4 regions of the Chryseobacterium sp. CFS2 genome follow, and region 1 is predicted to be linked to each of the others. Evidence: riboswitches for the same ligand, from Rfam matches in the RefSeq annotation. Region 1 holds a riboswitch; each other region holds the start of a gene.
The links. A riboswitch is a leader RNA that binds a small molecule or an ion and turns the genes downstream of it on or off. The one in region 1 is predicted to bind cobalamin.

Region 1 (3,608 bases):
CCAATACATCAATGCCGATGTCTTCCTGCCAGCGAATGGTTCTCTGAGTTTCTTCTTTTAATAAAATATCGTATTGCTCCGCGGTAAGTTCTCCTTTTTTGAATTTAGCTCTCCAGCTTCTTACCTCTGTTGTCTGCGGGAATGACCCGATTGTTGTAGTGGGAAACAAAGGAAGCTGCAGGACTTGCTGCTGTTCTTCTTTACGGGTTTTGAAGGCATTTATTCTTTGTGCGTCCTTTTCAGTGACCGCATTTGATCTTTGTTTTACCTGATCATTGTGGATAAGAGAAGAGGTTCTTCTGCTTTCAATGGCTTTTTTATTTTCTTCAAATACCTCAAGAATGTGTTCTTTTTCCGTTCCTGATACCAGTTCTTTAAGCGTCACCACTTCTTCTACTTTCTGTTTAGCAAAAGCAAGCCAGTTTTTAATCTCAGGGTTAAGGTTCGTTTCAAAATCAAGATCGCAAGGAGAATGAAGCAATGAACATGACGGTGCAATCAAAATCCTTTCAGAGCCTAATTTGTCAACAGCTTTTCTGATGAAAGACAATGACTTTTCAAAATCATTTTTCCAGATATTTCTGCCATCAATTACTCCTAACGAAAGACTTAGGTTTTCCGGAATACGATTCAGAATATCATCCAATTGTTCCGGATTTCTAACCAAATCGATATGCAAACTATTCACCGGAAGTGAAACAGCAAGCGATGCATTATCTTTTAATCCGTCGAAATAAGTGGCAACAATGAATTTCAGTTTCGGGAAACGGTTTCTTATTTCTGAATACACAGAAAGATAGGTTTCTTTTGCTTTCTCAGTTAAATCCAGAGCCAGAAAAGGTTCATCAAACTGAATCCATTCAGCACCCTGCTCCTGAAGTTTGGTTAAAATTTCCGTATATACAGAAAGAAGATTTCCAGCCAGATCCAGTTTATCAAATCCTTCTTCTTTTTCTTTTCCTAATAACAGATAAGTAACAAGCCCTATAATTACAGGTTTTGCATTGATACCCGCCTGTTTCGCTCCGGAAAATTCATTGAAAATTTTATCTGAGCTTAATTTAAATTGCTGGTTTTTATAAAATTCCGGGACAATGTAGTGATAGTTGGTATCAAACCACTTGGTCATTTCCATTGCTGTAATGTCCAACCCTTCTTTCTGGTATCCTCTTGCCATCGCGAAATAAAGATCCAGCTCAGAGTTGTTCTTTTTAAGCACCACCTCATGGTAACGTGAAGGAATTGCTCCTACTACAAGGCTCATATCCAATACCTGATCATAATAGGAAAAATCGTTGCACGGGATAAGATCTATGCCGGCTTCTTTCTGAATATTCCAGTTTTGATTACAGAGAGTTCTCCCTGTATTCAGAAGTTCTTCCAAAAGAATTTTACCTGACCAATATTGTTCGCAGGCTTTTTTGAGTTCTCTTTTGCTACCAATACGCGGATAGCCCAGAATGTGAGTTTGCATTTTTTTAAACTTTTTAATTAAACTTAATAGGAAAGTGCTTTAAAATGCTTCGTTATGTTTTAGCGGAAAAAGTTTCAGGAAAGTAATGACATAGCAGACAGTGCATTTCCTTCAGAAAGAAAAATACATGAATCTGATCTATCATCTGTATGACCCAAAAGCTTCAGCCCGCGAAAGCATTGTCAATTCAGTAAAGGCAGGTCTCCTGACTTGTAACAGTTTCCGTCATCCTTCCCGCTTTTGGCAGTGGATATACAAAGACAGAAACTTTTGGTGTGTTACTTACAGTTGCGCGACAGCTCGTGATTTGCACACGATTCCCTATTAATCTACCTTAAGTAAAACCTTTCCTGTTTGATGAAGTATCTATAAAGAACTGTACTTTTACCTTTAACAATTGCTTCCAGTAAAAGTTTTTAATTTTGTGTAAAATTAGCAATACAGAATAAAAGCACAATAAATAAGTAAAAATTAAGCAAAATAAACTTTTAAAAATAAAAATAAAAGCATATAATTCTATATATTTGATTGTTTTAATCATTTAAAAGAATAATATTCTGTGGAACAACTCGATGACAAGGATTTACAGCTGCTCAGGCTGCTCCAGAAAAATGCCAAACTGACCGTTAAAGAACTTGCTAAAGAAGTGAACCTTTCTACTTCACCGGTTTTTGAAAGAGTAAAAAGGCTGGAACAGGAAGGGTTTGTTAAAAGATATGCAGCCGTTCTGGATGCTGAAAAACTCAACCGTGGATTTACCGTTTTCTGCCAAATCAAGCTTAAAATTCACGACAGATCTGTAGGCTATGACTTTGTAAAAGAAATTCTGGAGATTGAAGAAGTTGCCGAATGCTACAATATTTCCGGAGATTTTGATTTCCTTCTGAAAGTTCAGGTAAGAGATATGAAACATTACCAGGATTTCGTATTTAATAAACTGGGATCTGTAGATTCCATCGGGAGTACCCACAGTACATTTGTCATGGCTGAAGTGAAAAACAACCATGGACTTACCATTTAATTGAACAGGAAACCGGTTTTATTCTTCAATCCATTTTCTGAAAGCAGATGTATTGCTCTGGCTTGTAATAAGATGATCTTTCTGACCTTTTATCTGGGCGGAAAGTGTATTCTTATTGTAACGTTCTATTCTTTCAATATGCTTTTTCTGGACGAGTGCACTGCGGTTGATCCTGAAAAAATCTGAAGCATTGAGCTGGGTTTCAATTTCTTTCAGAGTAGATTCATTCAACAGGTGTTTTTTTCCTGTTGTATCAAAAGCAAAGACAATCCCTTCTTCCGCTTCAAAGAAAGTAATGTCTTCCGTATTGATAAAATAGATTCCCTGATGTGAGCTGACCGAAAATCGTTTCTTATAGCTTTTCTCCACAGGGCTGTTATTTAGTATTTGCTGAAGTTTTACCCAAACATCCTCCGGCTCTGATGCTGTATTTCCCAATAGAATAAATTTATCCCAAGCCTTTTGAAAACGGCTCTGCGAAAATGGTTTTAAAAGATATTCAATCCCGTTGCTTTCAAAAGCATTCATCCAGAAACTGTCATACGCGGTAGTGAAGATAACCGGACATGAAATATTCACCTGATCATAGATTTCAAAGGCATTTCCATCTAATAATTCAATATCAGAAAAAATCAGGTCAACCGTTGAGTTTTTAAGAAAAGCAATGGCTTCTTCTACAGTACTTATTTCCGAAACAATTTCCACGGGTCTTTCCAGCTCGCTGATGAAACGTTTTAATTTGTTTCTTGCCGGAATTTCGTCTTCGATGATTACAACTTTTATCATATTTTATGCTGGAATTATGGGAATGACTACTGAAAATTCTGTTTCTGTTTTTATAATTTCTACCTGCCGATCCGTTAACAGCGTATATTGCTCCTTAAGATTACTGAGTGCTCTTCCTGAAGTCTTTTTACTGTTTCGCTTGGGTATTCTGGTATTGGAAACGGTGATTTCTTTATCTATTTCTACGGTGATCAAAACAGGATTTACAGCTGTTCCCAGATTATGCTGAACGGCGTTTTCAAGCAGCAATTGCAGGGAAAGCGGAATGATCCTCCCTGATGATCTGATATGATTTATTTTTAATGAATAAGCACTTCCATATTTATA
Region 2 (3,608 bases), 570 kb from region 1:
AAGATGGAGATTGTTCCTTTGAATCAGGAAAAAGAAGATCCTTTTCTGTATGATGTATTGTTCATGGAGAATAAGCTTGTAGAACACATGCTGGCATTTGGGGATATTATTCTGAAACGTAGAAATGAACAAGGTGAAGAATATCAGATTACAGTAATTGAAGAAATACTTCATCATTTTGAAGAAGAGCAGTATGCATTTTTAGTTAAAGGCAATGAAATCATTATCACTCAGGTGAGAGAAGGAATTCAAAAAGATGAGTTGAGAAGTGGAAACTTTTTTGTATCTTTTATGGATGAAGAGATTACCACGAAGGTTGTAGATGCTTTAATTCCGTTGGATGAGCTTGAAAACTGGGCTTCCAGAAATATTTATCCACCTAATTACGGGGATAAAGTGGCAGATCAGATCAAGGGAGATGTTTTATTGCATAAATACAGATATATTGATTATTTAATCACCGAAACAGATAAGGAGCTGGATGTGTACAGGGATACTGATGAAGTAAAGTACTATGAACTTATCAAGAAAATCACCTTATTGAAACAAGCTTCAATGCGATTGAGTAATATCATCGAATATTCGCCTATCAAAGGAATCTATGGAGATAGAAGAAGATAGTTTTTAAGTCAGTTTTTTTGATATTCTGTGACAAAAAGTCCTATAAAATTTTAGGAATAAATATTGTAATTTAAACTTCGAGAATAGTTAAAAATAATACATAATAGAAATATGGACATTAAAAAAGAATTCAGAGATTTCTCTGTAAAACATTTAGGAAACAACGGTTTGGTTACCGATCAGTATATGGGAATGTATGGCCCAACGAATCTTACTCCGTACATCATGGAAGAAAGAAGATTAAACGTTGCTCAAATGGACGTTTTCTCTCGTTTGATGATGGACAGAATTATCTTCCTGGGAACAGGGATTGATGATCAGGTAGCAAACATCGTTACAGCACAGCTTTTATTCTTAGAAAGTGCAGACCCTTCAAAAGATATTCAAATCTACATCAACTCTCCTGGTGGTAGCGTATATGCAGGTTTAGGTATTTATGACACCATGCAGATCATTAAGCCGGATGTAGCAACAATCTGTACAGGGATGGCTGCTTCAATGGGAGCTGTATTATTGGTTGCCGGAGAAAAAGGAAAGCGTTCTGCGCTTAAGCATTCAAGAGTAATGATCCACCAGCCTTCAGGAGGTGCTCAGGGAGTTGCTTCTGATATGGAGATCAACTTAAGAGAGATGTTGAAATTGAAACAGGAGCTTTATGAAATCATCGGTCATCACTCAGGACAAACTTACGAGTGGGTAGAGAAATCTTCTGACAGAGATTACTGGATGACTTCTGAAGAAGCTAAAGGCTACGGAATGGTAGATGAGGTTCTTCAAAGATCTACAGAGAAAAAATAATTGATTGTAAAATCATAAAAAACCGCACCCAATAGGTGCGGTTTTTTTGTTCGGTTTATTATAGATTTAAACTGTATTGACTGGGTGGATTCCTGCGGAACGACACAATTGAAATGATGGTTTATACATAAAGTTTGTCATTCCGTAGGAATCCAGCCGCAATTATTCATGAAGAAATACTTCAGAAATAATCTACAATCCAGACCAGATTTCAATTAAAGACGTAAAAATTCCCATCCTTTGGAGGGGTGGCGAAAATTCAAAGAATTTTTGACGGGGTGGTTTTCTACACGCATTCTTTAAGAAATAACAATTAGGCACTTTTCTTTATTTTTTAACAATCTTATATATCACAGAACCTCTATTGGTTTTAATCTCAACAAAATAAACTCCTGTCTGCAAGGCTTGAATATTAACCTTCGCCAGCTGGGAAGTCTTTACTTTCTGTCCTGTAGCAGAATAAATATTCACTTCTTTCAGTTTCTCATCAGTTTCAATCTGAATAAAATCACTGGCCGGATTTGGATAAATGCCGAATTTTTTCTTTGTAACTGATGAAGTACCCAATGTCAGTTGTGCTTCAGTTGGAGTAAATGGTCTTCTTTGTCCGAAGCTTAATCCTAACCAATCGTTATTGCTCAGCTGAACCTGAGATAGATTTGCTTTCATTTGCCAGCTTGATAAATCTTTTCCTTTATACAATTTCCAGCTGTCCGATCCGGAAGTATTCCCGGTAAATGAATTTAATGATAAGTTAGAAATCTGATTGTTCGCTGATGTAAAATTAAAATAGGAAATCTGAGTCTGAACCAGCTGTAGAGCCTGCTCTGCAGTTATACTTCCGTTATATTTAATTCCAAAAACAAAAGAATTGGCATTTCCATTGGCATTGTCTGTCCCAAAATCAATAACTATGAGACTTTTATTATTTCCGGTTCCTACCCAATGAGTAACCTGAGAGGGAGTAAACCATGAAGAACTATAAGCCGGAACAGGAGGAGAAGGAGGGATGTCATAATGATCAATGCCATATGAAACTCCATACCATTTTCCGTCCGCTAAAGGAGTATAGCCTACACCGTTGTTCCATGTCATGCCGGATGCACTGGATCCGGACCATGTTATCCAGCTGTCATCAATGGTGGATGTATGATGGTTATAATTAAGAATAGAAAGATATCCTGTGGGAATATCAACGTTCATTTGGGGTTCTGCTGCCACAATTGCATTGATAAGATCTTCCATCAATAAATCATTGCCATCAAAACGGTATCCCCATGCATAAGAATTGGGAGTACTGCTGTCATTAAAATCTGCAATGAAATAGGCCTTTTTAGAACCGGTTCCTACCCAAAATTTAATGTCGTTTTCTGTAAATTGGGCCGACAAGAGCTGTATACAAAGCAGTAAGAAAAAAAGATAAATTTTCCTCATGATATCATTAATTTAAAGTTTTATTCCCGAAACTTATCTTCAGGGGGAGAAACAATTCTTTCTCTGAAGTCAGTATTCTAAGGCAGGTCTCCTGGCTCACATCTTACAGCTTCCTTCCCGGATTTCCCTCCAGTGGATTATTATGCTATAAGTTTAAACAGTTTACAGTTGCGGGTACAGCTCAGGATTTGAATAGTATTCTCACCTGATTCCCTATTAATGAACATTGTTCAGCCTTAAAACGCTGCAAATATATCATATAAATTGATGAGTCTGTTTTGTGAATTATTTTTTTTCAGATATCCTTAAAAAATTGATTTTAATATTGTTTAATGATTTGATTGTATTGTTATTGTTTTATTTTTAAATCCTGAATTTTTCTGTTTATATTCAATTCATTTTGTAGATTCTAATGTTAAAATACAATTATCATTATATTCAAGATCAGTTTACAATCAGTTTATACATTCGCAGCCATAAAATAGCATATGAAAAAATTACTATGGTCTGTTGGAGTACTGGCAGTATTGGCCTCATGTAAAAGTGATGATGACACAACAATAATGAATCAGGATATTAATTATTCCAAACTTCCTCAGGAGTTTCCATTTACAAAACTGGCTACGATTAACGGAGTGGATGTTATCAACGGCGGATTTGGTTCCGGAGCCGCAGCCCACCCTACAAGAAAAGGTGAATTTTATGTCATTACAGACAGAGGTCCAAATACCGACTTCCAGAATGGAAAAAAGTTC
Region 3 (3,608 bases), on a different contig from region 1:
GTCATTCGCAAAAGTAATTCCTCTTGGATTATCAAGCTGATCAGTAATTACTGCTAACTTCTTGAACGTATAACGGTCTACAACAACAATTTTGTTTGAGTTATTGATCACAAGATAAGCCTTATTTCCGTTAAGACCAATCGTTTGAAGAACATCACCAAGGATTTCTTTATTGTTATAACCGTACACATCATCCTGCTTCAGGCTTAAATCTCTTGTCAGGAATGTTACTTTAGCTCCCTGGCTGTTAAAATTCCCTTCATTAGAGATAAAATATCCGTTCTGATAAGTGATCGGAGAGATTTCAATTTCGTCAGAACCATTTGTACATGAAGAGATATTAAACAATAATACCACTGCAAAGAGTACAGTTAAAAGTTTAGTTATTTTCATAATTTATTCAATTTTATTTGTTAAAAATTTATTGCTGCATACACACTATAGTTTCTTTTCGGTAAAGGATAGAAAGCAACGGTTTTATAGTATGTATTGGTTAGATTATTCACTTTAAACCCTAAAGTATATTTTTTGGCTAAGGTTGCAGAAACACCCATATTTAAAAGAAAATAAGGATCTATGGCATCTGATCTTTTTTCATCACTTGTCGTGTAGGTAATACCATTCAGCAGTCCCTGTGCGAAAAATTTAAAGAAGCCATATTCATAATCTATATTCGCCGTCCCTCTGTGCATGGGAACGTAAGGTCTCTGCATCTTCGTTTCTTTATCAATAGATTTTGCATAATAGTATCCTGCATTTGCTCTGAATTTATGATTCCCAAACTGTTTACTGAAAGACAACTGGGATTCCAGCCCGTAAGATTCAAATTTATTGATATTGGATGCCTGCCAGTAGCCTAAAGCAGTGGGAAGCCATACAATAAGATCCGTCACATTCATATAATAAGGAGACAAAGTAAGTTTGAAATCTCCCATTTTGAACTCATTTGTCATATCAAACTGAGTAGAAGTTTCGGGTCTCAGATCTTTATTTCCTCCCGGTTCATAATAAATATCATTAAATGACGGATATCTGAAATTCTTTGATACGTTAAGACTCACATCATACCATTTCAAGGCACTCCATTTTCCGGAGAATGAATACATAAAAGGAGACTTCACATCTTCCACAAAATCTTTCTTAAATCCACCTTCAAAACGCAGGTCTTTCGTAGCAAAATACCTCAACAATCCTGAAATTGAGCCGATATTTCTGCTTACATCAGATATTCCACTCGCGTACCCTTCTCCTTTATTGATCTGAAATTCTCCGATAAGATTAAAATTCCATTTTGAATTCAGGAAATAATTGAAATCATTTTTGAAGATATAATTTTTCCCGGTTCCACCACTGGATTTAGGTTGATTTAGTGAACCGAAATACTGAAAGTTTTCTTCCGTATACGCTGCTTTAAAGGAGTTGCTGAAATTTGTTTTGTTCCAGTCCCACGAAAGAAGACTTCTTACACTTTGAGTCTTATATTTTGTCTTTGTTCCTGTTTCTTCATACACAGGATAATGCTGTGAAGAATCAAAAAACTGGCTCTGCCATGAAATTTTATGATCATTCGTTATCTTGTAGGAAGCTCCTGCATTGAACGTAGTATTGTAATAATTTCCGTTTCGGTTAATATAGTTCAGATCGCTTACCTGATAATCATTTTCACTTACAGAATAATTTCCGGAAGCTTTAAAACTGAACCTTTCATTACTGTAAGAACCTTTTACAAAATTATTATAGGTATTAAAAGAAGCAACTTCTGAAAATAAAGAACCATGGAAGCCTTTATTAAAATCAAGGGTATTATTCAGGTGAATACTTCCTCCGATAGCACCACTTCCATACACCACACTTCCGCCACCGGCTTTTATACCGATCTGATCATAGCCGAACAAAGCAATATTATTGATATCTCCCTGTCCCAGAAAACTGGAATTGATATTAATCCCATTCCATACAAATGCTGTCTGCTGAGCGGTAGTTCCTCTGAATGAAGGTGAAGAAACAGCACCACGACCATTTTCTTTAATAAAAACCTGCGACTGAAATCTCAGAAGCTCCGAAAGATTACTGGAGTTTTTCTCGGCATCTTCCTCCGAAATTATTTTTACAGGATGAAAAAGTTTAACCCTGTTCATCTGGTTGTCGAAAACATAAATAGTATCGATGGTTTTCTCTTGTCCAAAAAGAAAGCAACCATACGATGAAAAAAGCAGTACTAAAGATCTTTTTATATCCATACTTTTTTACTTTTCCTCCGAAAGCAATATGTTTTTTAATTATAATTCCGGCAGGTCTCCTGACTTTCGCATTCTGCTCCTTCCCGTTTTTATACAGTGGTTTTTTGCAGAAACTTTTGTTGCGATTTACAGTTGCGGGGACAGTCCGGGAGTTACACCCGATTCCCTTTTCATTCCAAAATACTGGAAACCAAAATTTTTGCAAAGATAGTTTTTTATATGTATTCGCCCAAAACCATACTTATGCTTAAAAAGCAGGTCTTCTTATGAGGTGAAACAAAAAAAGAACAGCTGCTTTCAATATTGAAAACAGCCATTCATCCCACTACTTTACTATTTATATATGTTACTTTTTAATCAGTTTATAAGTCTCTTTTTTACCTCCTTTCACAGAGTATTGTAAAATATAATCTCCTTTTGATAAGGATGAAACATCAATCTGTCCTTCTACAGCATTGAATGATTTCACCCTTTGTCCAACCATATTATAAATTTCTGCGTTCTCTATTTTTCCTGTTCCTTTAAAATATAGAATATCAGCAACTGGATTAGGATAAATACCTATGCTGCTTTTCTCTTTTACAGCGTCATTGACGGATAAAAATTCAGAAGTATCCAGATAAAAAGCGATCATCTGACCTGAAGCATTTGTTCCTGAACCTGCAATTTTCTTTCCATCCTGTGAAATAGCCAGAGGAAGTCCCATGGTTACCCCATTCGTTGCAATTCCTAAGGATGCTGCATAATCATTCAGATTAATCCTTCCGGTAGCAGAAGTCCAGATAAAACCTTCTCCGGACATGGGAGGAGCACCAAATGCTCTGTAATATCCGATAACTTTTTTCCCATCAGCAGAAATTCCTGTTGCACCCCCTTTGAAACTGAAAGAAGCATTAGGATGGGTGATATACGTGAGCCCGCTTACAGTATTCCAAACATAGGGATTAGGATTTGCAGCTCCTATGATGGTATTTCCGTCTGCAGAAATCCCTCCTGCTTCCCCTACATTATTCCCGTTATTATCAGTAATAAAACTTTCTACTCCATCCTGCCATTTTGCACCGCTTCTCGTACCGTTTGATTCATCCTGCCATCCCACAATTACTGTTCCTGCTGCATTAATTGCATTTGCTCTTGAACTGCGTCCGGAAACAATACTTCCAAGATCTACCATTCCGTTCACTTCATCCCATTTCACAGCGTGGGCATTCGCGGCAGTAAGAAACCCCAGCCCTACAATTGTATTTCCGTTGGTAGTCATTCCCCAGGTAGAGCTTACACTTCCGTCCCATCCGGTAGGAACAAGTCCGCCCCGGTTTACCCAAGTGGCAGCAGCAACATCATACGTTGATATTTCATTAAATCCTG
Region 4 (3,608 bases), on a different contig from region 1:
ACGAATGTGCTTAATCCGATGATATATAATGTCTTACGCATCAGTTTGGTTTTTGAATGATTTATTACTTCAAAAATACACAAAATTTTCTTGAATTTTATTTGGTAAATAAAGAAATCTGTTCTATATTTGCACTCGCAATAACGGAACAACGATCATTAAAAAATAAACAAAAAGGAGGGTTGCCAGAGTGGTTAATGGAGCAGTTTGCTAAACTGTCGACGCGAAAGTGTCGCAAGGGTTCGAATCCCTTACCCTCCGCTGTTTTTTATATATTCGGGGCGTAGCGTAGTCCGGTCATCGCGCCTGGTTTGGGACCAGGAGGTCGCAGGTTCGAATCCTGCCGCCCCGACTGTTTTAGTAGTTTTCTCAAAACTACTCAATGGGTGCGTAGCTCAGCTGGATAGAGCATCTGCCTTCTAAGCAGACGGTCAAAGGTTCGAATCCTTTCGCGCTCACTTAAAGACTTACTGGAAACAGTGAGTCTTTTTTTGTGTTTACTCTTAATCAAAAATCTTTTTATAGCTCACAAAATAGAGCATCCCGATTTTTAATCGGGACGGCAAAGGTTCGAATCCTTTCGCGCTCACAAAAAAACCTCACAATTTTTATTGTGAGGTTTTTTGTTTATTGGAGCTATCATAAAATTTATAATTCGAAATATTGCCCCAACCATTCATCAAAATGTTCTTTATGCTTATCCTGAGCAGCTTTAATCAATAAGTCAGGTTCTACAATCTGGCTTAGCCCATAATCTCCTTTCATCCAGGCTAAATATTCACTTAATCCTTCACTCTCTTCATAATCATCTTCCTCTTTATAAAAATAAGCTTCATCAAGCCCTACTGAAATTTCATTGTCAAAAGTGAGCAGATGCAAAAACTGCAGTATATTTTCAGCCACAATGTGAACACCGCCTTCATCCCCAAAAACTACCACAGGCATTTTATTTAAAGGCTGCTCTACTCCGTTATTCCAAATGGCATAGAAGGAACCGGAACCATTCGCCTGTGCAAAAGGCAGTAAATTATTCAGAAAATTTTCGTCCTCACTCCAGCTTTTCAATCCGGATTTATCATCAATTAAAACACCAAAACCTTGTGAATAATTTTCATACGAGGAAATAGTATTCTGAAAGTAGATCAGTTTTTCCAGTTCTACCGGAATTTCCTGCAGATTCAAGTTTTGTTTAAATTTTGTAATTTCTACCATGGTCAATTATATTCGGTTAATAAGATTTGTAAAATAAAAATAAAACAGCAAATTTATTAACTATCTTTAATTTTATGGTCATGTTTTATATTAATTTAACAACACAAACAAGCTGTTCTACTCCCAAAACACAGATTACAACTAAAACATTTTCAATACATTAAATTAAAAAAACTATTGATTACATAAAATATCTTTTTCGTTATTATAAAATACTTATATTTACCACCAAGGAGTTCTTAAAACCTTCTTTATCAACCGAAACTGGTTACACTTAGCTGTGTATTAAAAGGGAATCGTGTGTAAATCACGAACTGTCGCGCAACTGTAAGTAACATACAAAAAGTTTTTATCAATTGATATCCACTGTATATTTTTTATATGGGAAGGATGATAAAAACAGTTACAAGTCAGGAGACCTGCCTATTTCGTATTGACGATGCTTTCGCGATTTGAAGCTTACAGTCAGGTATGATGCGATATGGATATAGTACGATAATTTTTTTATCAAACTGTGTTATTTTTTGAGATGAATATGAGCGTACGTTGTGTACTTCTCATGATTCTGTAGCTCATTCGTATCCCCTTTCCGTAATTTTTCTTTCTTAATAAAGCACCGCGAAGTTTACAGAGAACTTTTTATAGGATTTTAATCAATGTAAAAAGGGATAAGGTGTACCAAAGCAATTTTAATTATTCGTGGAGTTCCAACAGGTTTATTTTACAAACCTGTACAATCAGAGGTTCTCAAAATTCCCGACATCTGCACAATGGGAAGATTCCCCAACTCCTTTCCTACTTTTTACTTTTTACTCAAAAGCGATGTCTTTACAGCTCTTCCGCTTCTTTAATGACAAACAAATTTCAACTCAACAATAAATATTATAATGATCAAAAATGAAAATTGGAAGTCGCCCGGCTTAAAATTCCGGGAGGCTATGGAAAAAGAAAATCCCCTTCAGATTGTTGGAGCCATCAATGCAAACCATGCATTATTGGCACAGCAGGCTGGTTTTAATGCCATCTATCTTTCAGGAGGAGGTGTTGCTGCAGGGTCTTTAGGAATTCCTGATTTAGGAATTACAACTCTGGATGATATACTCATAGATGTTCAGCGTATTACTAATATTTGTGATTTACCACTTTTGGTAGATATTGATACAGGATTTGGACCTTCCGCTTTTAATGTTGCCCGAACGATAAAATCATTAATCAAAGCCGGAGCTGCTGCCATTCACATTGAAGATCAGGTGGGAGCAAAACGTTGCGGACACCGCCCCGGAAAAGAAATCGTAAGCAAAGAGGAAATGGTGGACCGGCTTAAAGCCGCAGCAGATGCCCGTACCGATGAAAATTTTGTGATCGGAGCCAGAACAGATGCTTTTGCCAGTGAAGGACTGGAAAAAACGCTAGAAAGAGCCATCGCTTATAAAGAAGCCGGGGCAGATTTCATTTTTGCTGAAGCAGTTCCTGATTTAAGCTTTTATCAAAAATTTGTTGATGCTACTGGGATTCCTGTACTAGCCAATATCACGGAATTTGGAATGATCAAAATGTACACTGTAGAAGAACTGAAAAATGCAGGTGTAGGACTCGTCCTCTACCCTCTTTCTGCCTTCAGAGCTGCCAATAAAGCTGCACAGAATGTATACCAACATATCCGTAAAGACGGAACACAAGCCAATGTGCTAGATACAATGCAGACAAGAGAAGAACTCTATCAAAGTATTGGCTACCACGATTATGAACAAAAATTAGATAACCTTTTTAAACAAAATACTCATGTCAACGAATAGCGAACCAACATTTAAGCCTAAAAAAAGCGTAGCACTTTCCGGAGTGACAGCAGGTAATACCGCTCTTTGCAGTGTAGGAAAAAGTGGAAATGATCTCCATTACAGAGGTTATGATATATTGGATCTTGCAGAGAGAGCACAATTTGAAGAAGTTGCTTACCTGCTTATTTATGGTCAGCTGCCCACTGAAGCTCAACTCAAAAACTATAAAGCAAAATTAAAATCATTGAGAGGTCTTCCTCATTCTGTTAGAAATATTTTAAAAAGTATTCCGGCAGCTGCACACCCAATGGATGTCATGCGTTCAATGGTTTCAGCAATTGGAAGCATTCAGCCGGAAAAAGATGATCACAATGTAGCCGGAGCAAGAGATATTGCAGATAAATTATTAGCATCATTCAGTTCAGGGCTTTTATACTGGTATCACTATACCCACAATGGTAAAGAAATCAATGTAGAGACTGATGATGATACTATTGGCGGACATTTCCTTCACCTTTTACATGGTAAAAAAGCTCCTGATTCATGGGTGAAAGCAATGGAAATTTCCCTTAATCTGTATGCCGAACATGAGTTTAATGCTTCTACTTTCACCGCACG

Region 2: it holds a riboswitch for cobalamin, as region 1 does, so the genes downstream of both, ODR02_RS02780 (T9SS type A sorting domain-containing protein) here and metE (5-methyltetrahydropteroyltriglutamate--homocysteine S-methyltransferase) in region 1, are expected to answer to the same signal.
Region 3: it holds a riboswitch for cobalamin, as region 1 does, so the genes downstream of both, ODR02_RS12610 (TonB-dependent receptor plug domain-containing protein) here and metE (5-methyltetrahydropteroyltriglutamate--homocysteine S-methyltransferase) in region 1, are expected to answer to the same signal.
Region 4: it holds a riboswitch for cobalamin, as region 1 does, so the genes downstream of both, prpB (methylisocitrate lyase) here and metE (5-methyltetrahydropteroyltriglutamate--homocysteine S-methyltransferase) in region 1, are expected to answer to the same signal.

The regions. Positions count from the first base shown of each region.
Region 1 covers NZ_JAZHQU010000001.1:56,798-60,405, forward strand. Annotated here, with positions in the region: gene metE (5-methyltetrahydropteroyltriglutamate--homocysteine S-methyltransferase) at 1-1,474, opposite strand, end outside; cobalamin riboswitch at 1,653-1,838, opposite strand; gene ODR02_RS00280 (Lrp/AsnC family transcriptional regulator) at 2,034-2,495, shown strand; gene ODR02_RS00285 (LytR/AlgR family response regulator transcription factor) at 2,514-3,281, opposite strand; gene ODR02_RS00290 (sensor histidine kinase) at 3,285-3,608, opposite strand, start outside.
Region 2 covers NZ_JAZHQU010000001.1:631,124-634,731, reverse strand. Annotated here, with positions in the region: gene dnaG (DNA primase) at 1-621, shown strand, start outside; gene clpP (ATP-dependent Clp endopeptidase proteolytic subunit ClpP) at 733-1,419, shown strand; gene ODR02_RS02780 (T9SS type A sorting domain-containing protein) at 1,747-2,853, opposite strand; cobalamin riboswitch at 2,918-3,107, opposite strand; gene ODR02_RS02775 (esterase-like activity of phytase family protein) at 3,342-3,608, shown strand, end outside.
Region 3 covers NZ_JAZHQU010000004.1:604,488-608,095, forward strand. Annotated here, with positions in the region: gene ODR02_RS12605 (DUF5074 domain-containing protein) at 1-393, opposite strand, end outside; gene ODR02_RS12610 (TonB-dependent receptor plug domain-containing protein) at 414-2,240, opposite strand; cobalamin riboswitch at 2,273-2,450, opposite strand; gene ODR02_RS12615 (T9SS type A sorting domain-containing protein) at 2,587-3,608, opposite strand, start outside.
Region 4 covers NZ_JAZHQU010000014.1:14,091-17,698, reverse strand. Annotated here, with positions in the region: gene ODR02_RS22855 (N-acetylmuramoyl-L-alanine amidase) at 1-41, opposite strand, end outside; tRNA gene ODR02_RS22850 (tRNA-Ser) at 177-261, shown strand; tRNA gene ODR02_RS22845 (tRNA-Pro) at 278-352, shown strand; tRNA gene ODR02_RS22840 (tRNA-Arg) at 385-458, shown strand; gene ODR02_RS22835 (hypothetical protein) at 649-1,212, opposite strand; cobalamin riboswitch at 1,461-1,653, shown strand; gene prpB (methylisocitrate lyase) at 2,100-3,008, shown strand; gene prpC (bifunctional 2-methylcitrate synthase/citrate synthase) at 2,995-3,608, shown strand, end outside.